DNA from 3 places in the Roseomonas sp. BN140053 genome. Region 2 is predicted to be linked to each of the others. Evidence: predicted binding sites of a transcription regulator. Region 2 holds the regulator's gene; each other region holds the start of a gene.

Region 1 (6,137 bases), on a different contig from region 2:
GCGCCGCGGTTCCCCCGGACGTGTCGCTGGCCGGCAACATGCTGGCGGGCGGCGAGGTGCTGGCGGGCACGCTGGCCGCCTTCACCGCCGGGACGGCGCTGCCCTTGCCCGAGCGGCTGCTGGCGGCCCTCGATGCCGGGGAGGCCGCGGGCGGCGACCGGCGCGGCCGGCAATCCGCGGCGCTGGTGATGGTGGGCGCGGAGGACTTCCCCGACCTCGACCTGCGCGTCGACGACCATCCCGAGCCGCTGGCCGAGCTGCGCCGGCTGCTGGGCATCTGGCGCCGCGACCGGGCGCCGTTCCTGGACCGCGCGCCGCGCAAGGCCGCCCCCTCCGGCTTCATTGACCTCGACGCCATCGAGGCGCGCTGGCGCGAGCTGGGGCTGGATCTGCGTTTCCCGCGCTGAGGGGAAACGCCGCCCGACACCGCGGCATGGCGAGGGCCAGGGGAGTGAACTCCCCCGGACCCCCTCCTTTTTTCGGGAGTTCAGGAGAGCGCCCCTGGACACGGGCACACCGGAAAACTCCCGAGAATCGAGGGAGACACGGGGGGGATGCCTTCCCCGGCTCGGCGATGAGGTGGGGGGTCCCGCAGGGCAACCGGCCCTGGAACGCGAAAAGGGCCGCGCCTCGCGGCACGGCCCTTTCCATTCATCTGCCCGCGGTATTGCCGCGGCCGGGGATCACTCCGCGGCGGCGGTGGCGTCCTCGGGCTCGGGCGCCGTCATCATGGTGTCGGCCACCGCGCTGGACTGGTCGCGGATGCGCTTCTCGATGCTGTCGGCCATCTCGGGATGGTCGCGCAGGAACTGCTTGGCGTTCTCGCGCCCCTGGCCGATCCGCTGGCTATCGGCGGAGAACCAGGCGCCCGACTTCTCCACCACGCCGGCCTTGACGCCGAGGTCGATCAGTTCGCCGACCTTGGAGATGCCTTCGCCGTAGAGGATGTCGAACTCGACCTGCCGGAAGGGCGGGGCCATCTTGTTCTTCACCACCTTCACGCGGGTCTGGTTGCCCACCACCTCGTCGCGGTCCTTGATCTGCCCGATGCGGCGGATCTCCATGCGGACCGAGGCGTAGAACTTCAGCGCGTTGCCGCCGGTCGTGGTCTCGGGGTTGCCGAACATGACGCCGATCTTCAACCGGATCTGGTTGAGGAAGATCATCATGCAGTTCGAGCGGGAGATGGAGCCGGTCAGCTTGCGCAGCGCCTGGGACATCAGGCGGGCGTGCAGGCCGACATGGCTGTCGCCCATCTCGCCTTCCAGCTCGGCCCGCGGCACCAGGGCAGCGACGCTGTCGATCACCAGCACGTCGATGGCGCCGGAGCGCACCAGCGTGTCGGCGATTTCCAGCGCCTGCTCGCCGGCATCGGGCTGCGAGATCAGCAGGTCGTCGACGTTGACGCCCAGCTTCTTGGCGTAACCGGGATCGAGCGCGTGCTCGGCGTCGATAAACGCGCAGGTGCCGCCGCGCTTCTGCGCCTCGGCGATGGCGTGCAGCGCCAGCGTCGTCTTGCCCGAGGATTCCGGCCCGTAGATCTCGATGATCCGGCCCTTCGGCAGGCCGCCAATGCCCAGCGCGAGGTCGAGGCCGAGGGAGCCGGTCGGCACCACCTCGATGTCGGCCATGCTCTGCTTGGCGCCGAGCCGCATCACCGAGCCCTTGCCGAAGGCCCGCTCGATCTGGCTCAGAGCCGCGTCGAGCGCCTTGTTCTTTTCCATCCTGCCCCCTGATCGCCCCTGTTCTGGGGCGGAAAACCCGCAACCGAGAGTGTTTGGCCTCGAAGCGTCCTGCGACCCCTGGTGCGCGCGAGCCTAGTCTCATTCAGGACCCGCCGCCACGTCCAAGGGTCCGCTTCGCGACCACCGTTCTGTTCGCTATATGTTCACTCCTAAGCCGGAACACAACGGGAAAATGCTCAGGCGAGAACCTCCCGGATCAGTGCTGCCAGCTGGGTGGGACGATAGGGCTTGGCGAGGAATCGCGTGCCCGGTTCCACACCGCCGCCATCCAGCGCCGCCTCGGCATAGCCGCTGACCAGCACCACCCGCAGCGCCGGCAGGGCGGCCCGCGCGGCCCGCGCCAGCGCCAGCCCGTCCATGCCCGGCATCGCCACGTCCGACACCAGCACGTCGGGCACGAAGCCGCCCGCCAGCAGGTCCAGCGCGTCCTCCCCGCCATCCGCCGCATGCACCTGCATGCCCTGCGCGGTCAGGGCGCGTTCCGCGAGGCGGCGCAGCGGCGCCTCGTCGTCCACCAGCAGCACCTGCGGCGGCCGGGGCGCGGGCGCCGCGGCGTCGGGCCCCGCGGCAAGGGCGGGTCCGTTCTCCGGGGCAACGCCGCCCCCGGCGGCACCGGCGCGGGGCACGGCATCCGCCACGGGCGCGGGGGTGGCGGGCGCCGGCTGTTCGGAGGCGGTGGATGCCTGCTGTTCGGGGGTGGTGGCCACCGCGCCCGCTTCCTCGCCCTGGTAGCGCGGCAGGAAGATGCGGAAGCTGCTGCCCTCGCCCAGCCTGCTGGACACCTGCAGCGCCCCGCCGGACTGCCGGATGATGCCGTGCACCGTGGCCAGGCCCAGCCCCGTGCCGCCCTCCTCCGTGCGCGTGGTGAAGAAGGGCTCGAAGATCCGCGGCAGCAGCTCGGGCGGGATGCCCGGGCCGGTGTCGGACACGGTCAGCACCGACCAGCGGCCGGGCGGCAACGGGTCGGGCAGGCCGGGCTCCTCGCGCAGCGCCACCACCGTGCCGGTGCCGATGCTCAGCCGGCCCCGCCCGCCCATCGCCTGCCGCGCATTGCTCGCGAGGTTCAGCACCACTTGGTCGAGCTGCACGGGGTCCACGCGCACCCGCCGCCCGGGCACGCCGGGCTCGACCGCCAGCTGGATGCCGTGCCCCAGCATCTGCCGCAGCAGGGGCTCCATGGCGGCCAGGGCCTCGTCCAGCACCACCACCCGGGGTTCCAGGTGCTGCCGCCCGGCCAGGGCCAGCAGCCGCCGCACCAGCGCCGCGCCGCGGTCGGCCGCGGCCAGCAGCGGGTCCAGTTCCTCCCCCGTGTCGGGGGCGTGCTGGCGCACCGCCTCGGCCGCGACGACGATCACCGACAGCAGGTTGTTGAAGTCGTGCGCGATGCCGCCCGCGAGCTGCCCCACCACCCGCAGCCGCTCGCCTTCCTCGGCCCGCGCGCGGAAGCGCCGGCGCTCGGACAGGTCCTCGAACAGCAGCAGCCGGTGCCCGCCCGGCAGCGGGTGCAGGCGGCAGGACACCAGCGGCGCTTCGGTGCCCCCCGGCGCGGCCAGCATCGCCTCGATGGGGGTCACGCCGCTGCCGTCCAGCCAGCGCAGCATCGCCGGCCGCGCCGCCGCCGCGAAGAGCCGGTCGGCCGGCAGCGGCGCGGCGGCGGGCGGCGCGGGCAGCAGCGGCAGCGCGGGGGCCGGGGCCGCCAGCGCGAAAGCCGGGCCCAGCAGCGCCCGCAGCGCCGGATTGGCCTGCCGCACGCGGTGGGCGGCATCCAGCAGCGCCGCCGGTTCGCCCATCGCCTCGAACAGCACGGCGAAGTCGCCGGGGTCGGAGCGGCGCCAAAGCCATTCCAGAAGCGCCTGCAACGCCCGAGCTCCTTGTTGACCGGTGCCGCCCGCATGGAGGACTCCGGCGTGCCCGCCCATGCTAGGCTCGCGCCCATCATGCGCAACGCCCTGCTCTTTCTCGCCGTGGTGGCGGCCATCCTGGCCGGTGCCACCGCCGCCCGGGCCGAGGGACTCGATGGCACCATGATCGTCGGCTACCAGGGCTGGTTCGCCTGCCCCGGCGACGAGGGTCCCGGCGGCCGCGGCTGGGTGCACTGGTTCGACCGCGGCTCGGGCCTGGGGCTGCGCCCCACCGTGGACCTGCTGCCCGACGTGTCCGGGATGCCCGAGGACGCGCTCTGCGACACGCCCCTCAAACTGCCGGACGGCCGGACACTGCGGGTCTTTTCCTCCCAGCGGCGCGGCACGGTGGACACGCATTTCCGCTGGATGGCGCAGCACGGCATCCACGGCGCCGCGCTGCAGCGCTTCGCCACCGGGCTGCGGCCGCCCTTCAAGGCCGCCAACGACCGCGTGCTGTCGCTGGTGGCCGAGGCCGCCGCGGCGCATGGCCGCAGCTTCTTCGTGACCTACGACATCAGCGGCCTCGCGCCCGACCGGGTGGGCGACGTCGTGGCGGACTGGCGGGCGCTGCGCGCGTCCGGCGTGGTGGACGGCCCGGCCTGGCAGCGGCACCGCGGGCGGCCCGTGCTGGGGATCTTCGGCGTCGGCAGCTTCAACCGCGCCACCCCCGACCCTGCCGCCGGGCAGGCGCTGGTCGACGCGCTGCGCGCCGCCGGGCCGGTGACGCTGATGGGCGGCGTTCAGGCAAACTGGCGCACGCTGGACGGCAACCCGCGCCCCGATCCCGCTTGGGGGGCGGTGTTCCGCTCCTTCGACATCATCAGCCCCTGGAGCGTCGGCGCCTTTGTCGACGATGCCGGCGCGGACACCTTTCTGCGCAACCGCATCGTGCCGGACCTGGCGGAAGCCCGCCGCCTCGGCCGCGACTACATGCCGGTGATCTTTCCCGGCTTCACCTGGAGCAACCTGTCCGCCGCCCGCGGCCGGCCGTCACCGGCCAACGGCATCCGCCGCCGCTGCGGCGCCTTCTACTGGCACCAGGCGCGCAACGCGGTGGGCGCCGGCGCCCGGATGCTGTTCGCCGCCATGTTCGACGAGGTGGACGAGGGCACCGCCATCATCCCCGTCACCAACGACGTGCCGCGCGGCGGCCCCGCCACCTTCGTGACCCGCGACGCCGATGGCTGCGACCCGGCGCCCGACTGGTACCTGCACCTGGCGGGCGCCGTGTCCCGCGGCCTGCAGGCCGGGCAGCTGCCGGCCCTGCCGCCGCCGTGAGTGATCGGGGCGTTTCCGGATGCCCGGGCGTCAGCCCGGGACCGGGCGGGACGGACGCGTCGTGGAGCCGAGGCCCTGGCCCGGAGTGGCAGGGAAGGCCGGGGGAGTGAACTCCCCCCGATCCCCCTCCTTTCGGGAGTTTTTGGGGGTGCCCTGAAAGGCACCCCCAAAAACTCCCGAAAATAGAAGGGGGTCTGGGGGGATACTTCCCCCCAGCTTGCTGCTACTCCTCCGGAGCGCAGGCCCGACGGCATCACCCCCCGCGGCGGCGCCACACGAAGGCGATGATCTCCGCCACGGCGGCGTAGTGTTCGGGCGGGATTTCCGTGTCCAGCTCCAGCCGGAACAGGGCGCGGGCCAGGGGCGGGTTGGCCACCAGCGGCACGCCGGCGTCGCGCGCCGCCTCGCGGATGCGGGCGGCCATGGCGTCGGCGCCCTTGGCCACGATGCGCGGCGCGCTGGCGCCGGATTCGTAGGCCAGCGCCACGGCGAAGTGGGTGGGGTTGGTGATCACCACCGCCGCCTTGGGCACCGCCGCCATCATCCGCCGGCGCGAAGCCTGCTGCCGCAGCTGCTTCTGCCGCGCCTTGACGTGCGGGTCGCCGTCGCTCTCCTTGTGCTCCTCCTTCAGGTCGTGGCGGCTCATGCGCAGCTTGCGCAGGTGGCTGAAGCGCACCCAGGCCAGGTCGGCCAGCGCGATCGCCGCCAGCGCCGCCAGCACCGCCGTCACCAGCCGCACCGCCTGCCGGGCGCAGCTTTCCAGCAGCGCCCCGGCCGGCATCTGCAGGGCGCGCCGCAGCAGCGCCGGGTCGTCCACCGCGTACCACAGCGCCGCCGCCACCACGCCGAGCTTGAGCAGCGCGCGCAGCAGCTCCGCCGCACCCTGCACGCCCAGGATCCGCTTCAGCCCCGTCAGCGGCGACAGGCGCGACAGCTGCGGCACCAGCCCCTTGCTGCTGAACATCCCGCCGGTCTGCAGCAGCGTGGAGGCCACCGCCCCGGCGATCACCGCCCCCGCCACCGGCAGCAGCGCCAGCAGCGCCGGCCCGGCCAGGCCCCAGGCTTCGCGGGGCGTCAGCTCGTGCGCGCGGCCCAGCATCCCGCGCAGGGCGCGCATCAGTTCCAGCCCGGCGCCGGGCAGGGCCAGCATCGCCCCCGTGGCGCCCAGCAGCAGCACGGCGAAGCCCACCGCCTCGCGCGACAGGGGGAC
Region 2 (6,137 bases):
GGCCATGGCGCTGATGCCCCTGGGGCTGGAAGGCTGGGCGCTGACCGTCATGGGATGGGGGCTGGACGTCGTGCTGCTGACGGCGCGGGTGGTCGCTGCCTGGCCGGCCGCGGCCACGGTGGCGCCGCCGATCCCGGCCTCCGGTCTGCTGCTGATAGCGGCCGGTCTCTGCTGGCTCTGCCTGTGGCGCACGCGGTTGCGGCTGCTGGGCATTGCGCCGGTGATCCTGGGGATTGCCTCGGGCAGCTGGACACCGCGGCCGGACTTACTGGTGTCCTCCGACGGACGGCTGATCGCCCTGGCCACCGAGAACGGCGTGTTCCTGGAACGGGCTTCGGGCTCGGGGGACTTCACCCGGGACAACTGGCTGCGGGGATGGGGCGAAGTTTCCGCGCAGCCCTTCCCGCGGCACGGCGAGGCCGCGAACGGCGCCGTGTCCTGCACGGAAGCGAGCTGCCTGCTGCGGCCGGGGGACAACACGCCGATGGCCGCGCTGCTGCGGGCCGCCGCGGTGCCGAGGGGCTCGCCCCCCATACCGGTGCTGGCGGCACCCTGGTGCGGCCGCGCCGCCGTGCTGGTGTCGGCGGAACCGATCCGCGGCCGCTGCCCCCCGGGAACGGCGCAGCCTGCGATCGTCGACCGGTTCAGCGTGTGGCGAAACGGCGCCCACGCCATCCGCCTGCGCCCCGACGGGGTGGAGGTGGTGTCCGACCGCGCCTGGCGCGGCGACCGGCCCTGGGTTCCGCCGCTGCCCGTGCCGCGGCTGCGCGAACCCGCGGCGCCGACGGATGAGGGCGGCGCGGCCTTCCGCCCGGAAGCGCCTCAGTAGCGGCGCAGCAGCCCGATCAGCTTGCCCTGCACCTTCACGCGGTCGGGGCCGAAGATGCGGGTCTCGTAGCGGGCATTGGCCGCTTCCAGCGCGATGGAGTTGCCGCGCTTGCGCAGCCGCTTCAGCGTGACCTCGGCCTCGTCCACCAGGGCCACCACGATGGCGCCGTTATCCGCCACGTCGCCGCGCCGGATGATCACGGTGTCGCCGTCCAGGATGCCGGCATCCACCATCGAATCGCCGGCGACTTCCAGGGCGTAGTGGTCGCCGCTGCCCAGCAGGGCGGCCGGGACCTCGATGCTGGTGCCCTGGTCGCGCAGCGCCTCGATCGGCAGGCCGGCGGCGATGCGGCCGTACAGGGGCAGGTGCACCGCGGCGGCGTCGTTGCTGCGGGCGATGCCGCTCAGGTTGGGCGCGAAATTGCCGCGGATGACGTTGGGCGCGAAGCCTGCCGCGGGGGCGGGCGCCGGGGCCGGCTTCACCGGGGCCAGGTTGTCGGGCAGCCGCATCACTTCCAAGGCGCGGGCGCGGTGGGCGCGCCGCTTCAGGAAGCCGCGCTCCTCCAGCGCCGTGATCAGGCGGTGAATACCGGACTTGGAGCGCAGGTTCAGCGCTTCCTTCATTTCCTCGAAGGACGGCGAGAACCCGGTCTGACGCAGGTGCTGATCGATGAAGGCGAGCAGCTCGTGCTGCTTCCGCGTGAGCATGATGCGTTCTCCGGCCGCGATGCGGGCGAACAAAACAGCAACCCGCTCCGCTGTTCTAGATAGGTTCCAACCGGTTGGTCAAGTTGTCCCCACGATTCACAGGCCAAGTGCCGCGAGATGGATGATCTCCACCCGCGATCCCGCCGGCAAGGGGGGCGCGTGCGGCGCTCGGATCACCAGGGCATCGGCGGCCGCGAGGGTCCGCAGCATGGAGCTGTCCTGCATCGCGAAGGGCGTCGCCACGGTTTCCCCGCCCTCGCCGACCTCGATTCGCGCCCGCAGGTAGTCCTGCCGCCGGTCGTTCGCCGCCAGGTCGCGGCCGACCAGGGCGGTCTGGGTCGGCGTCGGCCCGGCGGGCAGGCCGGACAGCCGGGCAATGGCCGGCAGCAGGAACAGCACGCCGCAGACCAGGGCGGAAACCGGGTTCCCGGGCAGGCCCAGAAGGGGAACATGGCGCAGCCGGCCCCAGATCAGCGGCTTTCCCGGGCGCATGGCGATTTGCCAGAAATCGAGCTCGAATCCCTGCGGCACCAGGGCGCTCTGCACCAGGTCGTGGTCGCCGACGCTGGCGCCCCCCGTGGTCACCAGCAGGTCGCAGCCGGCCGAGGCCGCACCGGCCGCCGCGACGGCATCAGGCCGGTCAGCCGCGATGGGCAGCACCACCGGCTCCGCCCCGGCCGCGCGCACCAGGGCCGCCAGGGCGTGGGCGTTGGAGGAGACGATGTTGCCGGCGGCCAGCGGCTCGCCGGGCAGCACGATCTCGTCCCCGGTGGCCAGGATGCCGATTCGCGGCCGCCGGTGCACGGTCAGCCAGGGATGGTTGGCGGCCGCGGCCAGGCCGATGTCCCGGGCGTTGAGGCGGCGACCGGCCGGCAGCAGCGCGTCGCCGGCGGCGAAGTCCAGCCCGCGGCGGCGGATCCAGCGCCCGGCCGTCACGGCTTCCCGCACGGTGACGGCGTTTCCCGACCGCTCGGCATCCTCCTGCAGCAGGACGCCGTCGGCCCCGTCCGGCAACACCGCCCCGGTGAAGATGCGCACCGCTTCGCCCGGGCCGACCTGCCCGGCGAAGGGATGCCCGGCCGGGGCCTCGCCGGTGACCGACAGGGTGGCGCCCTCGGTCGCGTCGGCGGCGCGCAGGGCGTAGCCGTCCATCGCCGAAACATCGGCCGGCGGCTGGGTCAGCCGGGCGGCAACGGGGGCGGCGAGGACGCGGTTCCAGGCCTGCGGCAGCGCCACGACCTCGGCCGGGACCGGCGCCAGGGCGCCCAGGACGCGCCCGAGCGCCTCCTCGACGGAGATCATCAGGGGGCCTCGAACAGCCCGGACTTGCCGCCGGACTTGCGGGTCAGCCGCACCGCCTCGATGCGCATGCCGCGGTCGGCGGCCTTGCACATGTCGTAGATGGTCAGGGCCGCCACGGTGACGGCACACAGCGCCTCCATCTCCACCCCCGTGCGGCCGGCCGTGGTCACGGTGGCAGCGATCTCCACGGCGTCCTCGCCGGTGGGCTCCAGTTCCAGGGTCACGGCGGAAATCGGCAGGGGATGACAGAGCGGGATCAGCTCGGCCGTGCGCTTGGCCGCCATGATGCCCGCCACCCGGGCGATGCCGAGCACGTCGCCCTTGCCCACCTGGCCGCCGCGGATCAGCGCCAGCGTGGCCGGCTGCATCACCACGCGGCCGCGCGCCGTGGCGCGGCGCTCGGTTTCCGCCTTGCCGGACACGTCCACCATCGCCGCCCGGCCAGCGGCGTCGAAATGGGTGAGGGGGCTGTCCCCGCCGGCCCCGCTCATGCCGCCCCCGCTCATGCGGCGCGGATGAGCTCGCGGGCGGCGGCGCCCACGTCGGGCTGGCGCAGCAGGTGCTCGCCCACCAGCAAGCAGCGCGCCCCGGCCGCGGCCATGCGGCGCACGTCGGCGGGGGTGCGGATGCCGCTCTCGCCCACCGGGATGCGGTCGGCCGGCACCAGCGGCGCCAGGCGCTCCGTGGTGGCGAGGTCCGTGCGCAGCGTCCGGAGGTCGCGGTTGTTGATGCCGATCAGCCGGGTTTCCAGGCCCAGCGCCCGGTCCAGCTCGCGCTCGTCATGCACCTCGGCCAGCACGGACATGTCCAGGGCGCGGGCGGTGTCCTCCAGCTCCTGGGCCTGGGCATCGCTCAGCGCCGCCAGGATCAGCAGGATGCAGTCGGCGCCCATGACGCGGGCTTCCAGCACCTGCCAGGGGTCGAACAGGAAGTCCTTGCGCAGCGTGGGCAGGTGGCAGGCGCCCCGCGCGGCGATCAGGTGCTCGGCCGAGCCCTGGAAATCCGGCGCGTCCGTCAGCACGGACAGGCAGGCGGCGCCGGCCTCGCAATAGTCGCGCGCCAGGGCGGCGGGGTCGAAAGGCTCCCGGATCAGCCCGCCGGAGGGGGAAGCGCGCTTGATCTCGGCGATCAGGCCGGTGCGGCCCTCACCGACGGCGGCGCAGAGCGCCCCGGTGAAGGAGCGTGCCTTGGGGGCATGCCGCGCCCGCCGTTCCAGCTCGGAGGCCGGCGTTTCGAGGGAGCGCTCGCGCACCTCCACCGCCTTGCCGGCCATGATGCGGGCCAGCACGTCGGGGATGGCGGCGCTGGAGGAGGCGCCGGCCACGACCGGGGCTGCGAGCGGAGGGGTCTGGTCCATCTGGGGTTCCTGGAACCCGGTCGGCCGGGTCATGGAGCGTCGTTCGGGTGCGGAGCGGGGGGACAACGCACCAGGTCACTGCGGAGCGGTCGCGACGCGAAGGCGGTCGAGCACGGTTCGCGCTGCACCGCTGTCGATCGCGCGGGCGGCATCCACCGCGGCGGGGGCAAGATCGTCATGCTTGCCGGCCACGACAAGGGCCGCCGCCGCGTTCAGCAGGACGCAATCCCGATAGGCCCCGGGGGCGCCGTCCAGCAGGGCCAGCAGCGCCGCGGCGTTTTCCGCCGGCTCGCCGCCGCGCAGGGCCTCGTTGGGCGCGCGGGGCAGTCCGGCCTGCTCAGGGGACACCTCGAAGGCGCGGATGCGGCCGTCCCGCAGTTCCACCACCTGCGATGGCCCGGCCAGGCAGAGCTCGTCCAGCCCCTGGCCGTGCACGAGCCAGGCACGCTCCGTGCCCAGCCGCGCCAGGGTTTCCGCCATCGGCCGCAGCCATTCCGCGGAAAAGGCGCCGGTCAGCTGCCGCCGCACGCCCGCGGGGTTGGCCAGGGGGCCGAGCAGGTTGAACACCGTGCGGGTGCCCAGCTCGACCCGCGGGCCTGCCGCGTGGCGCAGGGCGGCGTGATGGCGCTGCGCCATCAGGAAGGCCATCCCGGCCGCAGCGAAGACGTCCGGCAGGCGATCGAGCGGCACGTCCAGGTTGACGCCCAGCGTCGCGAGGGCATCCGCCGTGCCGGAGCGGGAGGACTGCGCCCGGTTGCCGTGCTTGGCCACCGGCACGCCCGCGGCCGCCACCACCAACGCCGCCGCGGTGGAGATGTTGAGCGTGCCGGCGCCGTCGCCGCCGGTGCCGACGATGTCGATGGCGCCCGCGGGGGCCTGCACCGACACCATCCGGGCGCGCATCGCCCGCACCGCGCCGGTCATCTCCGCCACGGTTTCGCCGCGCACGCGCATGGCCATCACCATGGCAGCGATCTGGGCGGGCGTGGCCTCGCCGGCCATGACGGTGCCGAAGGCTTCCTCGGCTTCCGTTTCGGCCAGGCGTTCGCCCGCGGCGAGTCGCGCCAGGACTGGTCGGAGCGACACCGTCAGGCGGCCGATCTGTTGCGGCGGTGCAGGGTGGCGAAGCGCGCGGCGGAAGGGGTCATGCCCGCCGAGTTTCGGTCCCATGCGGCAGCGAAGCAAGCTGCGCGGACCGGGCGGGCGGCGCCGCCGCGCGCCTCGCCGCCGACGCCCAGCCGATCACCCCGCATCGCGGAACCAACGGCCGCGCCGGTATCCGGACCGCAACCGGTGGTGTGCCACCGGCGCAGTGCCGCAGGGGCCGGGCGTCGGCCGGCCCGGCCCGACCCGACCGCGTCGGGGGTCAGGGGGCGCTGACCTGGTTCATCAGGTCCTGGTTGATGCGGACCTCGGCGCGCTGGCGCAACGCGGCGCCGTACTGCGCTTCCAGGTCCTCCTGCATGGCCTGCTCCACCTCGCCGCGGATGCCGGCCAGCGCCGCCTCGTCCGTGCCGGGGTCGGGCAGGATTTCCAGCAGCTGGGCCACCACGTAGCCCTCCGCCGTGCGGGCCATGGTGGCTTCCAGCGGCTTGGCGCCGAACAGCGGTTGCAGCAGTTCGGGCGGCGGGTTCTGCGCCCCCGGCACCTGGGCGGGGTCGCGGCCGAAGGGACCGAGGCGCGTGGAGGTCAGCCCGGCCTGCTGCGCCGCCGCTTCCAGGGTCGCGCCGTCGCGCACGGCCCCGAGCAGGGCGGCCGCCCGGGTTTCCTCGGCCCGGAACATGGCGTCCCGGATCCAGGCCGCGCGGACCTGGGTTTCCACCTGCTCGAAGGGGCGCAGGGCGGGGGGCGTCACCTCGCGCAGTTCCACGCCCACGAAGCCGGCGCCGGCCGCCGACTCCGCCATGCGGGCGGGCTGGCCGCGGTTGGCCGCGAAGATGGC
Region 3 (6,137 bases), on a different contig from region 2:
CCGAAGACGAGCTCTCCGACCTCAACGAGCGCATGCTGGCGGCCGAGATCGTGCGCGAGCAGATCCTGCGCCAGACGCACGAGGAAGTGCCGCACCACGCCACCGTCGAGACGGAGAACTGGGAAGAACGCCGCGACGGCTCGGTGCGGGTGGACTGCACCATCTACGTCGCCCGCGCGACGCAGAAGGCGATCCTGATCGGCGACGGCGGCAGCCGGGTGAAGGAGATCGGCCGCCGCGCCCGCGAGGAACTGGGCAAGCTGCTGGAACGCCGCGTCCACCTCTTCCTCAACGTCAAGGAACGTCCCGGCTGGGACGAGGAACGCGCCCGGCTGCGCGCCATCGGGCTGCACGAGGAAGGCTGACCGCGCCGTCCCGCGAGGTTGGTCGCACACCGCGCCGGACGGTGCGCCCGGCAACCGCCGCTCCGCACGCCCGATGGCGGCCGTCCCGCTTCCGCGGCAAGGCCCGGACCCCGGCAGCCCTTCCGCAGCGGCCCCGGCGGGGCCATTTCCACCCGCATGGAATGGGAAGCACCGGCCATCGTCCTGGACGCCCGGCCGATGGGCGAGGGCGGGGCGGTGGTCACCCTGCTGACGGAGGAACAGGGCCGCCATGCCGGCCTGGCGCATGGCGGCGCCTCGCGCAACCAGGCGCCGATCTGGCAGCCCGGCAACCTCGTGGAGGCGCGCTGGAAGGCGCGGCTGGCCGAACAGCTCGGCTCCCTGACGGGGGAACTGGTGCACCCCACCGCGGCGCTGGCCATGGAGGACCGGCTGGCCCTGTCGCTGCTGTCCTCCGCCTGCGCCGTGGCAGCCGAAGCCCTGCCGGAACGCGAGCCGCACCCGCGGGCCTTCCGCGCCCTGGTGCCGGTGCTGGCACATTTGGGCGAGGGCGCCCGCGCCGTGCTGCCGGACTACCTGCGCTGGGAGGTGCTGCTGCTCTCGGAACTCGGCTACGGGCTGGACCTGGACAGCTGCGCCGCCACCGGCACGCGCGAGGCGCTGACCCACGTGTCCCCCCGCACCGGGCGCGCCGTGTCGGCGGGCGCCGCCGAACCCTTCCTGGACCGGCTGCTGCCCTTGCCGGGCTTCCTGCGCGACCCGGACCTCCCTTCCGGCCCTGCCGACTGGGTGGCGGGGCTGCGGCTGACCGGGCACTTCCTGGCCCGCGACGCTTTCGGCGCACGCCACCGGGCGGTGCCGGACGCGCGCGAGATGTTCTACGACCGCGTCACCGCCCTGGCCGTGGCGGAGTGACTCGCCTGGCCGAGGAGCAGAAGGCCGGGGGAGTGAATTCCCCCAGTCCCCCTCCTTTTTTCGGAAGTAAAAGCGCGCCACCGACCACGGGCGCAGCCCGAAACTCCCGAAAATAGAAGGGGGTCCGGGGGGATACTTCCCCTCGGCTTGCTGATTTCACCAAGCCAAAACAAAGGCAGATGCCGTCACTCCGCCCGCGCGGCCCGCATCAGCACCAGCTCGAAATCGCCGCGCTGATCCTCCAGCCCGTGGGCGCGCAGGAAGGCCGGTCGCGGGGCAGCCGGCAGCGCCAGCCGGGACGACAGGCCCTCGCCGCCATCATCGTCCTCGGCCAGCACGGTGCCGGCCGGGTCCACCAGTTCCAGCACCGTGTCCGTGCCCCGGCGCAGCCCGTGGGTCAGGGCCAGCAGCGCCCCGTCCTCAGACGGCAGGGCGAACACCGCCGCCTGCCCGGCGCGGAGCCGGAGGTGCAGCGACTGCCCGAGCGCCAGGGGCGGACGGTTCGCCGCCTCGGCCGGCGTGCTCGGGCCCTCATAGGGGACGTAGGGCGCCACCGCCTCGACCGCGAGGTCGAACTCGCCGGCCTGCTCGTTCAGCGTCGCCGCGCGCAGCACCACGGCACCCGCACCGGCCTCGCCCAGCGGCAGGCGCGAGCCGAGCCCCTCGCCGCCATCGTCGTCCTCCTCGACCACCTGGCCGGAGGCGTCCAGCAGCTGCAGCACCGTGTCGGTCTGGTTGCGCAGGTTGCGGGTAAAGGCCGCCAGGTTGCGCGGCCCCTCCGGCAGGGCGAAGAAGGCGGCCTGCCCGCGCCGCAGCCGGACATGCACCTCCGCCCCGGCAGCCGGCAGCGGGTAGCGCGCGGCCTCCGCCGCGTTGGTGCCGAAGGGCTGCGGCCCGGGGTCGACGTCGCGGGTCAGCACCACCTCGAAACTGCCGCCGGCATTGTCGGCCGTGCCGGCGCGCACCAGGGCCGGCCGCTGGCCCGAGCCGGACTCCACGCGGGAGGCGAGGCTCTCGTCGCCGCCATCGTCATCCTCCTCGATCACCGTGCCGGCACGGTCGAGCAGGGCCAGGGTGCTGTCTGTGCCCTGGCCCAGGCGCCGCGTCGTCACGATGAAGGGGCCGGTGACCTCCGGCGCGATGCGGAAAAAGGCGTTCTGCCGCCCGTTCAGCTGCACGCTCACCGGCTGGTCGGGGCGCAGCGGCGGGGTGTTCGCGGCATCCTCGCGCCGCAGCGCTACGCCGGCCGTGTTGCCGCCCTGCGAGGGCCGGTTGCCGGCGGCCGGCGGCCGGGTCGGCTCGCGGACCACCGGCGGACGCTCGGCGCCGCTGGGCTCGGGCTTGGTCAGCACCTTGGGCAAATGCGGGCTGCTGTCCTGCACCGGCATCGCTTCAGTCGCCATCGCGCCGCGCCGGGCCTCGGCACCCGGGCCCGCCAGCGCGCCGGCCGCCGGCACCGCCAGAGCCAGGGCGGCCGTTCCCAGCAGGCCCAGCACCCGCATCCCGCCGGGGCGCGACGGCGCGGGGCCACCTGCTGCCCCGGGGGCGTGACCGGCCCGGTCTGCCTGGTGCTGGGTCATCGGCTCTTTCCCCCGTCGTTCCGAAGCGCCTGCTAACGCCCGCGGCGGACGGAGATCAACCCGGGCACCCGCGAACCTGCCGACGGGCCGCGTCGGGCGGCCGGGCGGCGCCGGTCGCTGTCCCAGCCGCCGCCGTGTTTCCCTGGCTTCCGCCGCGCATCGCTGCTAGAACGGAAGCCAGGAACGAATTAGGAACATCTGGGCCGCCCGCCATGCCCGACGACGTGAAGACCCTGCCTCCCGGCCCCGAGGGCGACCGCATCAGCGAGTCGCCGCTGGCCGAGGCGTTGAGCGAGCGCTACCTCGCCTACGCGATGTCCACCATCGTCAGCCGCTCCCTGCCCGATGTGCGGGACGGGCTGAAGCCGGTGCATCGCCGCCTGCTCTGGGCGATGCAGCAGCTGAAGCTGGACCCCGCCGGCGGCTTCAAGAAATGCGCCCGCGTGGTGGGCGATGTGATCGGCAAGTACCACCCGCACGGCGATGCCTCGGTCTACGAGGCGCTGGTGCGGCTGGCGCAGGACTTCGCCGCCCGCTACCCGCTGGTGGAAGGCCAGGGGAACTTCGGCAACATCGACGGCGATAACGCCGCGGCGATGCGCTACACCGAGGCCAAGCTGACCGCCGTGGCCAAGGCGATGCTGGACGGCATCGAGGAGGACGCGGCCGATTTCCGCGCCACCTATGACGGCGAGGAGCAGGAGCCGATCGTCCTGCCGGCCGCCTTCCCGAACCTGCTGGCCAACGGCGCCAACGGCATCGCGGTGGGCATGGCCACCTCCATCCCGCCGCACAATGCCGGCGAGATCTGCGCCGCCGCCTTGGAACTGGTGCGCAATCCCGCGGCCACCACGGCGGAGCTGGTGCAGCACATGCCCGGCCCGGACTTCCCCACTGGCGGCGTGCTGGTGGAGAGCCACGAGGCCATCCTGCAGGCCTACGAGACCGGCCGCGGCGGCTTCCGGCTGCGCGCCAAGTGGGAGGTGGAGAAGGCGAAGAACGGCCTGTGGCAGGTCGTGATCACCGAGATCCCCTACCAGGTGCAGAAGTCGCGGCTGATCGAGCAGATCGCCGAGCTGATGGAGCAGAAGAAGCTCCCGCTGCTGGCCGACATCCGCGACGAGAGCACGGACGTGGTGCGCGTGGTGCTGGAACCGCGCGCCCGCACGGTCGAGCCGGCGATGCTGATGGAAACGCTGTTCCGCGCGACGCCGCTGGAAAGCCGCATCCCGCTGAACATGAACGTGCTGACCGCCGATCGCACGCCCAGGGTGATGGGGCTGCGCGAGGTGCTGCGGCACTGGCTGGACCACCGGCAGATCGTGCTGGTGCGCCGCTCGCAGCACCGGCTCGCCGCGATCGAGCGGCGGCTGGAGATCCTCGACGGCTACCTGATCGTCTACCTCAACCTGGACGAGGTGATCCGCATCGTCCGCGAGGAGGACCACCCCAAGGAAGCGCTGATCCGCACCTTCACCCTGACGGACGTGCAGGCGGAGGCGGTGCTGAACATGCGCCTGCGCGCCCTGCGCAAGCTGGAGGAGATGGAGCTGCGGCGCGAGCACAAGAAGCTCTCCGCCGAGCAGAAGGGCCTGCAGAAGCTGCTGGGCAGCGAAGCCGCCCGCTGGAAGCGCATCGCCGAGGAACTGGAAGCCACGCGCGAGCAGTTCGGCTCCGGCCCGCTGGGGGACCGCCGCACGCTGCAGCAGGCCGCCCCCGAAGCGACGTCGGTGGACACCTCCGCCTTCGTGGAGCGCGAGCCGGTCACGGTGATCCTCAGCGAGAAGGGCTGGCTGCGCGCCCAGAAGGGCCACCTGCCCGAGGATGCGGAGCTGCGCTTCAAGGAAGGCGACTCCCTGCTGCTGCGGCTGCACGCCGAGACCACGGACCGCATCTGCTTCCTGGCCTCCAACGGCCGTTCCTACACGGTGAAGGCGGATGCCCTGCCGCGCGGCCGCGGCGACGGGCAGCCGGTGCGGCTGCTGATCGACCTGGCCAACGAGGACGAGGTGATCGCCGCCTTCGTGTGGAAGGAAGGGCTGAAGTTCCTCCTGGCCTCCCGCAGCGGCCGCGGCTTCGTGGCGAAGTCCGAGGACCTGCTGGCCGAGAAGCGCACCGGCAAGCAGGTGCTGGTGGTGGACAGCCCCGACACGCTGCACGCCTGCGTGGATGCCGAGGGCGACACGGTCGCCACAGTCGGGGAGAACCGCAAGCTGCTGGTCTTTCCACTGGAACAGGTGCCGACCATGTCGCGCGGCCGCGGCGTCGCGCTTCAGGGCTACAAGGATGGCGGGCTGTCTGATGTGACGGTGTTCTCCGCCCGCGCCGGCCTCAGCTGGAAGCTGGGCGACCGGGTGCGCACGGAAACCGTGCTGACGACGTGGCGCGGCAATCGCGGCGGGGCCGGCAAGCAGCCGCCCAACGGCTTCCCGCGGTCTAACCGTTTCGACGGGTAGGCGGTAACAGCAGCGCCTAAGCCGGGGGGAAATATCCCCCCGGACCCCCTTCTATTTTTGGGAGTTTCGGGGTGCGCCGGTGGCCACGGCGCTCTTAACCCCCGAAAAAAGGAGGGGGCTCGGGGGAGTTCACTCCCCCGGCCTTCAGGCCACCGTCTCCGGCGCGAAGGCCGCCGGCTCCGGCACTTCGCTGTCGGTCAGCGCCCGCCAGGTGCCGCCGCTCAGGATCTCGCTCGGCCGGAAGCGGGCCTTGTAGGCCATCTTGCGGCTCTGCGGCACCCAGTAGCCCAGGTACACGAAGGGCAGGCCGAGCTGCACCGCCCGCCCCACCAGCCACAGGATGGCGAAGGTGCCCAGCGACCGGCGCTCCAGCGCCATGTCGTAGAAGGAATACACCGCCGACAGCCCGTCCCCGAGCATGTCGGTCAGGCAGGCGCCCACCAGCCGGTCGCCGGGGTCGCGGAACTCCACCATGTTGGTGGTGATCGGCGTGTCCTCGACCATGGCGCGGTAATCGTAGAAGCCCATCGCGGCCATGTCGCCGTCGCCGTGCCGCGCCTGTTGGTAGCGCTGGAACAGCGCGAACTGCTCCGCCGTGGCGCGGGCCTGGGCTTCGCGCACGGACAGCCCGGCATTGGCGCGGGCGATGCGGCGTTGGGTGCGGTCGGGGGCGAAGTCGGCGGCGCGGATGCGGATGGGGATGCAGGCGCGGCAGCCCGGGCAGACCGGCGCATAGGCGATGTTGTGCGAGCGGCGAAAGCCTGCCCGCGACAGGCGGTCGTGCAGCACCTCGCCATCCGGCCCGGCCAGTTCGGTCACGATCTTCCGCTCCGTCCGGCCCT

The links. The regulator LexA, encoded in region 2, represses DNA repair genes until DNA is damaged. The targets are predictions, from matches to a motif close to TGTTCTANNTANGTTC.
Region 1: the regulator LexA is predicted to act here: its motif matches at 1,875-1,890, upstream of recA (recombinase RecA).
Region 3: the regulator LexA is predicted to act here: its motif matches at 3,021-3,036, upstream of parC (DNA topoisomerase IV subunit A).

What each region holds. Positions count from the first base shown of each region.
Region 1 is NZ_JBLLEB010000040.1:9,225-15,361, reverse strand. Features, by position in the region: gene ACLIBK_RS22110 (DUF1028 domain-containing protein) at 1-407, shown strand, start outside; gene recA (recombinase RecA) at 684-1,724, opposite strand; gene ACLIBK_RS22100 (ATP-binding protein) at 1,922-3,604, opposite strand; gene ACLIBK_RS22095 (glycoside hydrolase family 71/99-like protein) at 3,683-4,927, shown strand; gene ACLIBK_RS22090 (flagellar biosynthesis protein FlhB) at 5,181-6,137, opposite strand, start outside.
Region 2 is NZ_JBLLEB010000001.1:342,247-348,383, reverse strand. Features, by position in the region: gene ACLIBK_RS01645 (ComEC/Rec2 family competence protein) at 1-829, shown strand, start outside; gene lexA (transcriptional repressor LexA) at 823-1,536, opposite strand; gene glp (gephyrin-like molybdotransferase Glp) at 1,633-2,838, opposite strand; gene moaC (cyclic pyranopterin monophosphate synthase MoaC) at 2,838-3,329, opposite strand; gene trpC (indole-3-glycerol phosphate synthase TrpC) at 3,341-4,195, opposite strand; gene trpD (anthranilate phosphoribosyltransferase) at 4,271-5,365, opposite strand; gene ACLIBK_RS01615 (SurA N-terminal domain-containing protein) at 5,562-6,137, opposite strand, start outside.
Region 3 is NZ_JBLLEB010000008.1:94,317-100,453, forward strand. Features, by position in the region: gene era (GTPase Era) at 1-365, shown strand, start outside; gene recO (DNA repair protein RecO) at 522-1,259, shown strand; gene ACLIBK_RS10280 (hypothetical protein) at 1,445-2,839, opposite strand; gene parC (DNA topoisomerase IV subunit A) at 3,052-5,295, shown strand; gene ACLIBK_RS10290 (arginyltransferase) at 5,440-6,137, opposite strand, start outside.